DNA from 2 places in the Rhodoferax aquaticus genome. Region 1 is predicted to be linked to the other one. Evidence: riboswitches for the same ligand, from Rfam matches in the RefSeq annotation. Region 1 holds a riboswitch; the other holds the start of a gene.
The links. A riboswitch is a leader RNA that binds a small molecule or an ion and turns the genes downstream of it on or off. The one in region 1 is predicted to bind thiamine pyrophosphate.
Positions count from the first base shown of each region.

Region 2: linked by a shared signal. The riboswitch ahead of EXZ61_RS12455 (thiamine ABC transporter substrate-binding protein) and the one ahead of thiC (phosphomethylpyrimidine synthase ThiC) in region 1 are both predicted to bind thiamine pyrophosphate.

Region 1 is NZ_CP036282.1:4,021,633-4,029,501, forward strand. It holds gene EXZ61_RS18625 (multidrug effflux MFS transporter) at 1-606, opposite strand, end outside; gene thiE (thiamine phosphate synthase) at 676-2,334, opposite strand; gene EXZ61_RS18635 (thiazole synthase) at 2,342-3,310, opposite strand; gene thiS (sulfur carrier protein ThiS) at 3,314-3,541, opposite strand; gene EXZ61_RS18645 (FAD-dependent oxidoreductase) at 3,538-4,581, opposite strand; gene thiC (phosphomethylpyrimidine synthase ThiC) at 4,584-6,485, opposite strand; TPP riboswitch at 6,574-6,674, opposite strand; gene aceK (bifunctional isocitrate dehydrogenase kinase/phosphatase) at 6,789-7,869, opposite strand, start outside.
Region 2 is NZ_CP036282.1:2,719,021-2,726,889, forward strand. It holds gene EXZ61_RS12445 (ABC transporter ATP-binding protein) at 1-198, opposite strand, end outside; gene EXZ61_RS12450 (ABC transporter permease) at 191-1,831, opposite strand; gene EXZ61_RS12455 (thiamine ABC transporter substrate-binding protein) at 1,917-2,948, opposite strand; TPP riboswitch at 3,040-3,137, opposite strand; gene EXZ61_RS12460 (DUF1501 domain-containing protein) at 3,150-4,637, opposite strand; gene EXZ61_RS12465 (DUF1800 domain-containing protein) at 4,647-6,455, opposite strand; gene EXZ61_RS12470 (DUF2269 family protein) at 6,593-7,066, opposite strand; gene EXZ61_RS12475 (DoxX-like family protein) at 7,063-7,479, opposite strand; gene EXZ61_RS12480 (saccharopine dehydrogenase family protein) at 7,472-7,869, opposite strand, start outside.

The DNA of each region.
Region 1 (7,869 bases):
GGCGGTGAGCGCACTGCGCACCGTGCTGTTGGCGCGTTCGCTCGCCGGGCGCGTTTCTTCCAAGCTGGTGAACAAGATGACCAAGCCCACCATGGCGATGGCGGTCACCGACCAAAACACGCTGCGCCAGCCCAAAGCTTCAATCAACAAGCTGCCCGCCAGCGGCGCCAAAATGGGCGATACGCTGAACACCAGCATGAGCATGGACATGAGCCGCGCTGCGCCCACCCCCGTGTGCATATCGCGCACGATGGCACGGGGAATCACCATGCCAGCGCTGGCACCCAAGCCCTGGATAAAGCGCAGCACGATCAGCGTTTGCACATCGGGTGCCAAGGCGCAGCCTACGCTGCCCACCGCAAAGAGTCCCAAGCTGAAATACAAAGGCAGTTTGCGCCCCAGCATGTCGGAGGCCGGGCCGTAGACCAGCTGCCCCACGCCCAGCGCAATAAAAAACACCATCAGGCTGGCTTGCACCGCCCCCATGGATGCGCCCAAGCTTTGGCCGATGGACGGCAGCGCGGGCAGGTACATATCAATCGCAAACGGGCCGATGGCCGATAGCAAACCCAGCACCACGGCGGTGCGAAAGAAGTTAGTTTTCATGGGCCCGATCATGCTCGAAACCGGATGGCGCAGTGCCCCGGGCGGGTATTGATGCGGCCACTGCTAAAGCTAGCTATCTTGGCTACGGTTTGCGCCTGCCGCAAAGCCGCGCTGCAGGTCTGCGCAAGCTTGCTCGGGCTTGTCCGCTTTGGTGATGGCCGAAATCACCGCCGCGCTGGCCGCGCCCGTCGCAGCCACATCCGCCACATTGCTGGCATCAATGCCTGCAATCCCTACCACAGGCAGCGGGAGCACGCGGGCCCAGTAGCGCAAATTGTCCAAGCCTTGGGGAATCCAGGGCATGTCTTTGCTTTGCGTGGCGAAGATGGGGCCGCAAGCTATATAGCTGGGGCGCAAGGCCCATGCGCGGGCCACTTCCCAGTAGCTGTGGGTGCTCAGGCCCACGCGCACACCGGCCTTGCGCAGCGCATCCAGGTCTGCAGTATCCAAATCTTCTTGGCCCAAATGCACGCCGTACGCGCCGAGTTGCAAGGCAAGTTGCCAATGGTCGTTGATGAACAGTTGTGCGCCTGGGGTCGCGTGGGCCATGGCAATGCTCTGAGCAATCTGCGCGGCCAAGGTAGGCTCGGCAGGGTCTTTGATGCGTAGCTGCACAGTGCGTATGCCGCTCTCCAAAACGCGCTGTACCCATGCGGCACTGTCCACCACCGCATACACGCCCAGGGCAGGGTTGCGCAATGCGGGGAAGGCCGTTTGCGCGTTGGGCTGGGTTTGCAGCCAAGGCAGGTTGGCCGCGTGCTGCGCAAAGTCTGGCGCGGCGTGCACGGGGCCTGCGCCCTGCCCCGCCGCATAGGCATGGCGCAGCGCATGGGTGGTGGCCATTTTGGCCAGCACCACCGCATCGGCCACGCAGTAGCCGCTGGCCAAGGCGGCGGCTGCAGTGGAAGCAAACGTGCAGCCCGTGCCATGGTGGTGGATGGTAGCCACGCGTGGCACGCTAAGCCAGCCCGTGGCTTGTGGCGATAACAAGAAGTCACTGGCCAGGCCTGCCGTCTGCGAGCCCCCCGTGGCGTCGCCCCCGGTGAGCGCGATGGAGATGCCCGCCTGCTGCGACAAGGCACCGGCTGCGCCCCAAGCGCGCGTGCCCACCGCCAACTGGGCACGCAACTGCTGGGCCAGTTGCTCCACCTGGTGCACGTCCAAGGCAGCCCTTGCGGGCAGCGGTGACGACGCATCAAGCAAGTGGATGGCCTCCAAGTGGTTGGGGGTGATCAGCGTGGCGCGGGGCAGCAACTGCTGGCGGTAGGCGTCTACCAAGGCGGGGTTGGCAAAGCTGGCCCCCGTAGTGGCCCCCAACACAGGGTCGACCACCAGCGGCACGGCGTGGCCCTGTGCGCGCAGGCGATCCACCCATTCGCACACCACGCGCACGTTGTCCACGCTGCCCAAGAGCCCTGTTTTGATAGCCTGCGGCGGCATGTCCTGCGCCAGCGCCTTGAGTTGTGCGTCCAGCAGTGCGGCGCTGGTGGGCTCGACCTGCGTGACCGCCACCGAGTTTTGCGCGGTGATGGCGGCCACTGCCGTGCAGCCGTGCACGCCAAATGCCTGCAGGGCTTTCAAGTCGGCCTGCAGGCCTGCGCCAGCGCCTGAGTCCGAGCCAGCAATGCTCCAGACCACGGGGCGATGTTTCTGGAGTTCTGGGAATTTTTCAGTGCCAAAAGTGCTTCTTGCGCGCATAGGGATTGCGCGGGCAGCTTCATTTTTCATAGCAATCTCACAACAAAATCGGGTGGCCCGCCACCGGGGTGGAGGCCACCGCCATGTCTTGGCGGGGCATGACGCCGGCCTCAAAAGCGAGGCGGCCGGAAGCTATGCCGAGCTTGAAGGCACGCGCCATGCGCACCGGGTCTACCGCGTGGGCCACCGCGCTGTTGAGCAACACCGCGTCCAGCCCCAGTTCCATGGCCTGCACCGCATCTGCCGGCGAGCCGATGCCGGCGTCCACGATGAGGGGCACGCCAGGCAGGCGTGCGCGCAGGGTACGCAGCGCGCCGGGGTTGACCAGCCCCTGGCCCGAGCCTATGGGCGCGCCCCAGGGCATAAGGACGCTGCAGCCCGCATCCAGCAGGCGTTGGCAGCTCACGAGGTCGTCCATGCAATAGGGAAACACTTCAAAGCCGTCTTTCACCAGTTGCGTGGCGGCGGTCAGCAGCTCGAAGGGGTCGGGCTGCAGGGTGTGGGCGTCGCCCACGACTTCGAGCTTGATCCAGGAGGTGTCAAACAGTTCGCGGGCCATGTGCGCCAGGGTGATGGCTTCGCGGGCGGTGTGGCAGCCGGCGGTGTTGGGGAGCAGGTGGGAACCTGTGGCTTGGATGAGGGCGAAGAAGTCGCTCGCCTCGGTTCCATGGGCGAGCTGGCGGCGCAGGCCCATGGTGACGACTTGGGCGCCAGAGGCTTGGATGGCGTCTTTCAGGACTTGGGGCGAGGGGTAGGCTGCGGTGCCTAGAAAGAAGCGGCTGGTGAGGGTTCTACCGCCTATTTGCCATTCACTTGTTTCTTCGGGGCGACTTGGCGGCAGTGTGCTCTGCTCCGTGTCCCCCGCCCGCTTTGCGGGCTCCTCCTTGACCTGCGCAGAACACACTGCCACCAAGTCTCTGGGGGTGGCCGTTGAACGCTCGAGTCCAGCCATCTTTTGCTCGGCAGTACTTTGCTCAGCCGCTTCGTCATTCATGTCTGGATTCATGGCTCAACCGCCTTCGATGGGTTGAAAGGTCAGGATGGTGTCGCCCTCAGCGAGCAGCTGCTGGGCGCGCAGGCTGCGTGGCACGAAGTTGCCGTTGACGGCGGTGGCCAGGGCAGCTGGTAGCACACCACGGGCGTCTACCCAGGCTTGTAGGGTTCTGGCGCTTGTGGGTTCCGGGGTGCCATTCACCGTGATGGTGATGGTCTTTGGCTCGGTGTCTGTGGTGGTCATAGCTTGAGCTCTTGCAATGCCTGCTCCACCAGCGCCGGGGCGATGAGCCAGCCGTGGCGAAAGAGGCCGTTGATTTCTGTTTTGCCTGCGCTGTGGCGAATGGCAGGCAGGTTGTCGGGCAACGCGGGGCGCAGGTTGGTTTCTGTGTGAATGACGCGCGCTTCGGCGAGTGCGGGCATGACGCTGTGGGCCGCACTCAACAGCTCCAGCGTGCTGCGCAGAGACACGGGCGAGCGGTCTTCGCTTTCTATCTCGCTCGCACCCACCACGATCACATCGCCGGGGCGGGGCACCATGTAGATCGCGTGGCGTGGGTGCAGCAGGCGCACCGGTCGATGCAGCGGCACGCCGGGGGCATGCAGCCAGAACACTTCGCCGCGAACGCCACGCACCGGCAATGCGGGCTTGGCACCCACGGCACGCACGTCGAATACGTGGTCGAAGCGATGTTGTGCTTCGCCCGTATGGATCGCGCCTGCGTCCACCGCTGTGACGGTGCTGCCCCAATGCCACTGCACACCCTGCGCAGTGGCTTGGGCGGCCAGTGCCTGCAGCGCCTGCACGGGGTGGATTTGCCCTTCGCTGGGCAGCAACCAAGCCAGCGCCGGGCCTTGGATGCCGGGCTCCAGCGCGCGCAGTGCATCCATCGTTAAAAGCTGCGGTTGGTACGGCGCATCCGCCTTGGCTTGCAACAAACCAAGCACGCGCTGTGCGGCACCCGCATCGCTGCGGTGCGCCAGCAGCAGGCTGCCTTGCATGTGCAAGGCCACCGGCTCGGAGAGCGCCTGCACGATCTGCGGCCACAGCTGGCAGGAGCGCACGCCCAGCGCAAACACCTCAGCGCCCGCGCGCTCCAACTCGGCCACGGGGCTGAGCATGCCTGCGGCGGTCCAGCCCGCAGCCTGCGAACCCGAATCTGCACGCGGGCCGGGGCCACTGGCCGGGTCAAACACCTGCACGTCGTGGCCCGCGCGGCTGAGTGTGAACGCCAGCAAGCGCCCGAGCACACCCGCACCGGCAATGCCTATGCGCCGCGCCATCGTCAGGCCTTGGTGACGTCAGTGGTGGTCTGTACCGGGTTGATGGGGATGTAGATTTCCCCGCCCACCTTTTTGAATTCGCCCGACATCACGTCCATGCCCGATTGCAACGCCTGCTCTTCGCTCACGCCCAGGTTTTTGGCGTAGTCGCGCACCTCCTGGGTGATCTTCATGGAGCAGAACTTGGGGCCGCACATGGAGCAGAAATGCGCCACCTTGGCGCCTTCGGCCGGCAGGGTCTCGTCGTGGAATTGCTTGGCGGTGTCGGGGTCCAGCGAGAGGTTGAACTGGTCCATCCAGCGGAACTCAAAACGCGCTTTGGACAAGGCATCGTCCCGCGCCCGCACCCCGGGATGGCCCTTGGCTACATCGGCCACGTGGGCGGCAATTTTGTAGGTGATGATGCCGGTCTTCACGTCTTCACGGTCGGGCAAACCCAAGTGCTCCTTCGGAGTCACGTAACAGAGCATCGCAGTGCCGAACCAGCCGATCATGGCCGCGCCAATGCCGCTGGTGATGTGGTCGTAGCCCGGCGCGATGTCGGTGGTCAGCGGCCCGAGGGTGTAGAACGGGGCTTCGCCGCAGTGCTTGAGCTGCTCGGTCATATTGGCCTGCACCATGTGCATGGGCACGTGGCCGGGCCCTTCAATCATCACCTGCACATCTTGCTGCCAGGCCTTGTGCGTGAGCTCGCCCAAGGTGTGCAGCTCGGCGAACTGGGCTTCATCGTTCGCATCCGCACCACTACCGGGGCGCAGGCCATCGCCTAGCGAGTAGCTCACGTCGTAGGCGCGCATGATTTCCGTCATCTCGTCGAAGTGCGTGTACAAAAAGTTCTCTTTGTGGTGGGCAATACACCACTTCGCCATGATGGAACCGCCGCGCGAGACGATGCCTGTCACCCGGTTGGCGGTCAGGTGGATGAAGGGCAGGCGCACACCGGCGTGCACCGTGAAATAGTCCACGCCTTGCTCGGCTTGCTCAATCAGCGTGTCGCGGAAGATCTCCCAGGTCAGGTGTTCGGCAATGCCGCCCACTTTTTCCAGCGCCTGGTAGATCGGCACGGTGCCTATGGGCACCGGGCTGTTGCGCACGATCCAGTCGCGCGTGGTGTGGATGTTTTTGCCGGTGGACAAATCCATCACCGTGTCGGCACCCCAGCGGATGGACCAGACCAGTTTTTCCACTTCTTCTTCGATGCTGGACGTCACCGCCGAGTTGCCGATGTTGGCGTTGATCTTCACCAGAAAGTTACGGCCTATGGCCATGGGCTCCAGCTCGGTGTGGTTGATGTTGGCGGGGATGATGGCGCGGCCACGGGCCACTTCATCCCGCACAAACTCAGGCGTCACCACTTTGGGAATGCTGGCTCCGAAGCTGTTGCCGGCCAAACGCTTTTCACGGTCGGCGTTGCTGAGGTACTGGGCTTGCCACTCCAAGTTCTGGTTCTCGCGCAGGGCGACGTATTCCATCTCGGGCGTGATGATGCCTTTGCGCGCGTAGTGCATCTGGGTGACGTTGGCGCCGCTCTTGGCCCGGCGGGGTTGGCGCTGCAGGCCTGCGGCTTGGGCGCGCAAGGCAGCCAGGGCATCAGTCTCGCCGTTCTTCAGGCCATCGTCCAACGCAAAGGGTTTGCGGCCTGCGTACAACTCGGTGTCACCACGACCGGCAATCCACTGCGCGCGCACCAGCGGCAGGCCGGACCGCACATCGATGTGGGCACGCGGATCGGTGTAGGGGCCGGAGGTGTCGTACACCGTGATGGCCTCGCCGTTGCTCTGCAGGATTTCGCGCAACGGCACCTGGATGTCAGGGCGGCTGCCTTGCAGGTAACGTTTGGTGGAAGCGGGAAGCGGCTCGCGCGTGAGGCGGATGAACTGGGCAAGCGTGTCGGGGGCGTTCACTGGAATGTCTCCTTGGGTTAATCACCCGAAGTCGACCTACACCAGCCCCGCAAACTTAAAAATGAGACCGCCCACGCGGCACTCGGCCGGGGGCACTGCTCTGCACTTCTTACGCTGGTATGAACCAGATCAAGTTCACGGGTTTGGTATCCATCTCAGCGCAACCACTGCGCACCCCGGGCAGCGCGGAGTGTACGCGAAGCGCATGACAGACAAGAGAGCCGCCAAAAAAGAGAGGCCTTGCAGCGGGGTCCCAGGCCATTGCTGGTGCCACCCCGCAAGGCCATGCAAAACCAGTGGCGATCACCCCTTGTTCACAAACCGTTTCTCCCGCTCATACGGGAACACATCGTGCACATGGCCGGCCAAGATGCGTTCTTTGTGGGATTGCCAGAATGCGGCGTCCAGCAGGTCGCCGTGGTGTTTCATGAACACGCCACGCACGGCGGGGTTGCCCAAGAGGAAGGGGCCAAAGGTTTCGGGGAACACGTCTTTGGGACCCACGGTGTACCAGACTTCGCCGCTCATCTCGTCTTCTTCGTTGCGCGGTGCGGGCACTTTGCGGAAGTTGCAGTCGGTGATGTATTCGATTTCGTCGTAGTCGTAAAACACGACCTTGCCATGGCGGGTGATACCAAAGTTCTTCCACAGCATGTCGCCAGGAAAGATGTTGGCAGCCACCAGGTCTTTGATGGCGTTGCCGTATTCGATGACGCCACGCTCAATCTGCTCGCGCGCTTTTTCCGCAGCAGGGCCCGTCGCCTCAGGGTTTGCGCCACCCGCGTCAAAGGCTTCTTGCAGGTAGATGTTGAGCGGGATCATGCGCCGCTCGATGTAGACGTGCTTGATGATGACCTCGATGCGGCCATCGCCATCCCGGTCGCTGATTTCCAGTTGGCTGGGCGCGAATTTTTGAATCTCGGCAATGAGCTCATCGCTGAAGCGGTCGCGCGGAAAGCCCACCTCGCTGTACTCCAGCGTGTCGGCCATGCGGCCCACGCGGTCATGCTGCTTCACCAGCAAATACTTGCCTTTGATCTGCTCGCGGCTGGTGTCTTTGGGCGGCGGGTAAAAGTCTTTGATGACCTTGAACACATAGGGAAAGCTGGGCAAGTCAAACACCAGCATGACCATGCCTTTGATACCGGGGGCGATGCGAAACTTGTCGGTGCTGTGGCGCTGGTGGTGCAGAAAGTCGCGGTAAAAAAGTGTTTTACCTTGCTTAGCCAGCCCCAGCGCGTTGTAAATCTCGTTGCGTGGCTTACGCGGCATCATGCTGCGCAAGAACTGCACGTAGGCGCTAGGGATCTCCATGTCCACCATGAAGTAGGCACGGGCAAAGCTAAACAGCATGAGCAAGTCGTCTTCACCAAACAGCGCCGCA
Region 2 (7,869 bases), 1.3 Mb from region 1:
ATCAAACACCAACTGCCCGCTGTCCATGCGCTCTAGGCCCGCCACCACTTTGAGAAGCGTGCTTTTGCCGCTACCCGACGGGCCCAAAATGGCCACTGTTTGGCCCGGCGGCACTGACAGGTTCACGCCTTGCAGCAGCACACGGCGCTCGCCGCGCACCGGCTCCCAGGTTTTGCAAATGTGTCGCAGTTCAAGCATCGCGTCTCTCTTCTCGGCTGGGCCATTCAATCAGCATAAATGCGGCAAACGACAGCAGCATCAGCACACAGGCCAGTACCAATGCAGCGTCCATATTGGCAGCGCCGGGGCGGCCTAGGTGCTGGTATATCAAAGTGGTTAAGGTCGCCCACTCCGGGCGGGACAAAAACAAGCTCACGGCAAATTCGCCCACCGCCGTAGCGGCGGCAAACGCCATGCCCCGGCGCAAGGCTGGCGCAATCAGGGGCAAGCTCACGCGCCAAAACGCGCGCCATGGGTTGGCCCCCAAGCTGCGCGCCGCATCGGCGTAACTGGCGGGCAAACCATCAAGCGCAGAGGCCACCGCCTTGGCGACAAATGGGTAGGCCAGCAAGGCATATGCGGCGACCAGCAGGCCTGCGCTGTTGGTCCAGCTGGGGTATAGCAGCAAGAGCCCAAAGCCCACCATCACAGGCGACACAACAAAGGGCAAAAACACGGCGGTGCGCAGCCACAGGGACCGGCGCGCAGCCACTGCATGCAGCACACCCAAGACCGTGGCCACGGCTAAGGCGGATGCGGAGAAACGGCAGGTATTCCACAAGGCTTGCAGCGTGGCTTCGTCACTCAGCACAGCCCACACCTGCGCACCCGCATGGGCCGCCCGCCACACAATGGCCACCAGCGGCGCGGCGCATACCAGGGCCAGCACCGCCACACAGCCGATGACTGCGGCCCACTGCAATGGAGTGCGTGGCGATTGGCGCGGCACGGTATCTGCGCGCAAGGGCGTGGCCAAGCGCCGCTCTACAGCGGCATAGGTCCAGGCCACCAAGCCGGTGAAGGCCATCACCCACAGTGCCAACACACTGGCCGAGCCCAACTGCAACTCATGGGCCACCAGGGTGTAGATTTCGACCTCGACCGTGCCGTAGTCTTGCCCGCCCAACACCAGCGCCAAGCCAAAGCCTGAGAAGCAGTACAAAAACACCAGGCACAGCGCAGACATCAGCCAAGGCGCAATAGCGGGCAGCTCCACCCGCCAAAAAGCCCGCCACGGGGTGCAGCCCAAGCTGCGCGCTGCGGCCAAGCGTGCCGCACTCACCTGCCCCAGGCTCTCGGTCGCGGCGCGCACCAACACGCAGAGGTTGAAAAACACATTGCCGTAGAGCAGCAGCCACGGCGTACCTTGCAAATCAGGCCCCCCCAGTTGCACCAGCAGACCGCGCGGCCCCATCAGCGCCAACACGCCCAAAGCCGCCACCAAAGTAGGCACCACAAAAGGCAGCATGAGCAAGCGCAGCACCAGCGTGCGGCCCGCAAACTCAAAGCGCGCCAAAACCCAAGCCAGCGGCAAGCCCACGAGCAAGCAGATCATGCAGGTCAGTGCGGCCTGCGTAAGCGACCAGGCCATGCGCCCGCGCAAGTAAGCGTCTTGCCAGGGTGCAAATAAGGAGGTGACCCACGCCAACCCGCCACTGGCCTCAAGGTCCACAGGCGCGCCAAACCAGCCAGGCGCCATGCCCTGCAGCATGAGCCGCAGCGCGGGGGCCAGCAGCATGACCAGCAAAAACACTGCAGGTACCAGCACAGGCAAGTACGCAGCCGCACGCGCGCCCAAGCGGGTGGCCGCTGGCCATGAAAAAAGGGCCACGGACGGTGGCCCTTTGGCTAAGCCGAGAGGTTTCATACCACCCCGGCGTGTGCAAGCCTGTGCATTGGCAACTTCCGCAAGCGCTTTACTTCAGCACCACTTTGGTCCAGCGGGCGACCCAGCCAGCGCCTTTTTCCGCGATGTCTTTGCCCTCTGGGCTGTCAAATTGGGTGGGCTCGGGTGCGAACTTCATCACGTCCGCACGCGCGACACCGGCTTCCACGGGGAACATCCACATCTCGGTTTGCATTTGCTGCTGCACGGCGGGTGAGCGCATGAATTCCACAAACTTTTCAGCCGCAGCACGCTCTTTGCCGCCCTTCACCAAAGCCACGCCCTCTACTTGGCGGAATACGCCACCCGGCAAGGACAAGCTGCCCGTAGGTGGCTCGCTCAGCTTTTCTTTGGAATAAAAAATTTCAGCCGCAGGGCTGCTGGCGTAGCTCACGACCAGCGGGTATTTGCCGCCGTTGCGGCTGAACTCGGTGTAATAGGCTTCGCTCCAGCCCTTGGCTACCTTCACGCCATTGGCGCGCATACGGCCCCACCAGTCAAACGCTTTTTCTTCGCCCATGGCACCAATGGTGGAGAGCATGAAGGCGTAGCCGGGGCTAGAAGTCGCGGGGTTTTGCACCACCAAGAGCTTGGCGTAGGGGGCTTGGGCCAAATCGTCCAGTGTTTTAGGCAAAGCTAACTTGCTCTTGGCAAACCAAGCTTTGTCGTAGTTCACGGTCACATAGCCATAGTCCACGGGCACCAGGCCGGGCAATGCCACCGCGCTGGGGCGGCTGGCGGCTGGGCCTGTGTAGGCGTCGAGCACGTCGGCACCCAGTGCTTTGCTGGCCAAGGAGTTGTCAATGCCGTAGACCACGTCAGCAATCGGGCTGGCTTTGGTGAGGATGAGTTTGTTGAGCATTTCGCCCGCGTCACCCGCTTTGCTTATCACCAGTTTGACGCCGGTGTCGGTTTCAAACTGCTTGAGCAGCGGCTTGGGCACTCCAAACGAGCTGTGGGTGAGCACGCGCAGTTCAGCCGCTTGGGCAGAGGACAAAGTGGCGCAGGCAAGCACCAGGCTGGCGCACGCAGTGGCCAGGGCAGACAAAGTGATGTGTTTCATAAAAGCTCTCTTCTTGCAATGCGCCAACGCTGGGCGTATGAAGAACCGGAGCTACAGACAAAGTGGCGCTTGAACAAACAAGGCTCGCTGCAAAAGAGGCCCATCACACTTCCTACGCTGGCATGACCCAGATCAGGTTCATGGGGTAATTCTCAGCCCGCTTTGCAGCAGACACCCCCGGTGAAGCGCGTATTGTAGAACCTATGCCAAAAACCCCAGGTCAATGGGGTAGTCGGGCCGCCCGGCGCGTGCGCCAAACTGTGCAAGGTTGGGCAACACGCGGTACAGGTCTTGCGGGCCCACACCAAACCAGCGCGCCAAGGTAGCCGCGTACTGGTCTACCGAGGTGCTAGGCAGCAAACGCCCCTGCCCCACATGCCACTGGTCTTGTGCCGCCGCTGTGTTGCCCACACTCACAGGTGGAGCCGTGCCATAGAAAGCTTGGCCTTTCACCGCGCCGCCTAGCACCATATGGTGCGAGCCCCAGCCGTGGTCTGAGCCGTCACCATTGGAGGTGAGCGTGCGGCCAAAGTCGGATGCGGTAAAGGTGGTCACGCTGTCGGCCACCCCCATCTCCACCGTGGCGCGGTAAAACGCCGCCATGGCCTCGCTCACACGCCCCAGCAGCACGGGCTGCTGCGCAATCAGGTTGTCGTGCAAATCAAAGCCGCCTAGCGACACCAAAAACACCTGGCGCTTGTTGCCCAACACGCTGCGCCCTTTGATGAGGCGCGCCACCATTTTGAGCTGATCCGCCAAGGGGTTGGCCGTGGGAAATTCGGTGGCCAGCGGACTGCCCGCCGACGCCCCGGTGCCTGGCTGACTCAAGGCCAGCGCGGCAGCAATATGCCCTTCGGCCTCACGGGCCCGTTGGGTGATGCGGGTGTACTCATGTTCCAGCATATGCGTGCTGGGCTGCGTGATCATTTGGGAGATCAGGTTTTTCACCGCAGGCGAGCCATACACGGCTGCATCGGTTGCGCAACGAATGCGCACCGCACCCTGGGTGCTCACCTGGTACTGCAGCGCCTGCTCGCCCGACAAAAACACGGCATTGCCGGTGACTGACACACAGGTGAACAAAGACTTGGCGTTGCCGCCCAAGGCCAAGTCGCCCAGGTGGCCGCCCCAGCCTACGGTAGAGCCCTCGGGCGAAGACGATTGCCACACCGACTGCTGGTCATTGTGGGAAAACAACTTGGGTGGCAAGGGGTACTTTTTGCGGTCTGGGCTGGCATATTGCTCGCGCGTCAAGGGCACCACCAAGGGCCCCACATTGAGCTGCACGGCGGCGTGGCCGGCGTTAAACAGATCCGCCATGGCTTTCATGGCGGGGTGCAAGGCGTATTGCCGCCCGCCGGGCAAGGCTAGGCGTGGCTTGAGCACCGTGGCAGCCAAATCTGGGCGCGCTAAGGCAATGCCCCCACCTGCTTCGCCACCGCCGCCGCGCACCGTGGCGTACTGCGCGTAGCTCGCTTCGTCATAGGTGACGACGGTGTTGGCGTAATCGTTGCCGCCATACAAAAAAACGCATACCAAGGCTTTGTAGTCTTGGGCGGTGGCGGCAGCTGCTTCGCCCAGCGCTGCCAAATTCATAGCAAAGGGCAAGGCGGTACCGGTGAGCGCCAGTTGGCCCGTGCGTTGCAAAAAGGCGCGGCGGCTGTGGAGTGCGTCTGTGGGGTGTGCCATGGCCGTTCCTTACTTTTGAACCAAGTATTGGGGCGCGGCCATCACCATGAGCACGGCGGCGCTGACCCGGTCTAGGCGCTTGTCCGCGCTACTGGTAGCGTTGAGCGGCTGGGTATTCAGTGCATCCGCCATCTGCGCGAGCAGCTTGGCGGGAAGCTGGCCTGCGCACATCAACAGGTTCAGCCGCGCGAGCAGGGCTTTGGGGTCAAGGACCAAGGCCAGTTCATTCACATAGCTGGCCTTGATGTCGTAGCCGTTTTTGGGGTTTTTGGAGTTGCTAACGTTGTTGGGCAAGTCTGGGTCGTTGACGTAGATGCCGTTGCGAATCACGTTTTGCATGTAGTTCAAATAGCCCGCCACGGTGCTTTCTGAGACGATTTGAAACTCGGGCGCCACGCTGCCCGCTGCAGCCATCGGGGTGCTGGGTGGCACATAACCGGGCCTGAAGTAGTTGAACACCGAGGGAGAACGCAAGGGGCTTTGCCCCAGCTGCGTGGCCGGGTTGCTGAGGTCGGGAATCTTCCAGCTGCCCTGCGCGGAGCTGGCACCAAAGGTACGCGCCCATTGCACCAGGCGCAGCATAGGCTCGCGCAAATGGCCAAACTGCGGGTGGGTCAGCCCCTCTGGTGCGCGGGCTTCGTTGTCTAACAAGATGGCGGCAAACACGGCACGCAAGTCGCCGCGCACGCCAGCTCCGTTGTCCGCAAACACGCTGGCCACGCGGCCGATGTAGGCAGGACTGGGGTTACTCGTGACCAAGCGCTGGATCATTTGCCGGGCAAAAAACGGCCCTACGTTGGGGTGGTGAAACAGCGTATCCAGCGCTGCCTTCAAGGCTGCAGACGCTGAAGTGTTGGCCGCAATCTGGGTGCCCAAAAACTGCACGGCCAAATCGGAGTGGCGGTTGGGGGTCAAGGCCATGGGCTTTTTGGCGAAAAACGTGTTGCCCACTTTGCGCTTGCTCTCGGCGTCAAACATCACGACCACGTTTTGCCGTTGGTCAAAGTCGTAGCCCGTGAACACACGAGCCAACTGGGTCACGTCGCTCTGCGTATAGGTCTCCAAGCGGTTGCCCGCCGCGTCGCGTTTCTCAGAACCATCGGGGTTGAGTTGAACCAGGCCGATGGTGAAGAGCTGCATCACCTCGCGGGCGTAGTTTTCGTCAGGCACGCGGCCCGTGGCGGGGTTTTCTTTTTGGTTGCCTTTGGTGCTGAGGTAGTGGCCCATGGCGGGGTGCAGGCTGACCGCTTCGAGCAGGTCACGGAAGTTACCCAAAGCTCCGCGTACCAAGGTGTCCCAGTAGTCGGCCATGGCGTGGCTGCGCCAGCCAAAGTCCAGGCCTGTGAGCGACACCACAAAGTACTCCGACAGCGCCAGCGCCAAGCGTTTGCGCACCGGGTCTGGCGCAGTGATGAGCTGGTTCCAGACCATGTAGTCGCCGGGGTAAAAGTGGTCGAAGTAGCGGGTGTCGTTGGCAATAACACCGTAACCCCGCGCCTCTAGCCAATCCCACCCGGTTTGCCCCAAGGGTGCTGCAAACTGTTGCGCCAACCACCCGGCGTAACCTAGGCGTTTCACAGCGGCAAGGTCGGCATCAGACGCCGAAAACTGCGCCTGCAACACAAAGCGCGCGGCTTCTTCCGAGGTATGGGCTGAGGTGTAGGTTTGTCCATCACGCTGTAGCGAAATGCCTTGTCCAGCGGGTTGGGTGGCGCAGTTGGCCAGCAACACACTGGCGCCCACAAGGGCTGCGCGCTGGGCCCAAGGGCCTGGGGAAGTGTCTACGGGGGTGTCTTCAACAACGGTGCTTGTGTCCAAAGTGCGCTCCAGAGATGTGGGCTTGCGCCAGTTGGCGTGAACCGGCTAAACGGATGTGTAGTTTGGCAAGGTACCACGGCTCGGTAAAGCCTGCGTGAAGCGAGTGTCACAAAGTTTTGGGTCGAAGCCGACAGCGCTCACCCCAATGTCGGTTTGTTCACCATCAAATAAAACACCACGGCCATGGCGGCAAATGCGGGGTAGCCCAAGCGCTCCCACCACCGTGCGTAACGCCAATACTCGGCGGGCAAGGCTTGGCCGGTGGCAGCTGCGTGCTTGGCCAGCGCTGCCATGCGAATTTGCAACCACACCACAGGCAGCCAGCAGGCGCCTGCCAGGGCATACAAGGCTATCGACACCATGAGCCATGGAGTCGTGAGCGGAAAACCCGCGAGGTACACCATCAGCAAGCCGGTAAGCGGTTGCAACACCACGGCTGGCGTGGTGAACCACCAATCGGCCCGCACCACCAGTGCACACACCACCGCTTGGGCTTGCACGACCCCGCTGCGGTTGGTGAAGAACATGTAAAACGCCGACCCTAAGCCCGTGCCCACCAGCACCACGCTGGACACGATGTGCAGGGTTTTCAGGAGCAAGTACGTGTTCATGCATCCCCCTTCGCAGCCTCAGTGCGTGCGCCTTTGCCGGAACTGCTACGTGGGCTGTGCAAGGCCAAGATCCATAGCATCACGCCCAGGGGGATGTTTTTGCTCAAGGGGCCCAAGGGGTGCAGCCACAGCTCTGGCAAGAGCACGGTGGCCAAGAGCGTCATCACCACCATGAGCACCAAGGCCAAGGCATACACCCAACGGCTAGGGCGCCACAACATGGCCAAGCCCAGAGCCAAGTCGGCCGCAGCGCCGCCCCACACCAAGGCGGCCACTAACACCGGGTGCCCAAGGCCAGCATTGAGCAAGAGCAAGCGGCTTTGGCCATGCCACTCCCACACACTCACCAAGGCCGTAAAGATCCACACCGCCACCAAACTCAAGCGCAGCCAACGCAACTCTTGTTCACGCATGGGCCACCTGCTCTTCCAGCACATCGCTCACCATGCCCCAACGCGCAAACTCTGGGGCGAATGCGTCCAATGCCAGCAAACCTATGCAGGCTTGGGCACCGGGCGCAAAAGCTTCTCCTGATGCAACACGGCGCGCCAACACAATAGCGGCCATACAAGGGATTTCAGGCCCGTGGTCATGGTCTGCAGCAATGTGCCAAGCACGCCGCACGGCGTGCCCTTGCGCACTGATACCTGCCACCCGCACCACCATGCCGCCCAAGGCCGTGCCCAAGCCATCGAACACAGGCGCGGTGGCGTTCAAGAAGCCCGCAAACCGCTGCAGGTCGGGCAGCCAACCGGCGGCGCGCAAGGCGGCAAGCCAAGCAAATACGCGCTGGGTCAAGCCAA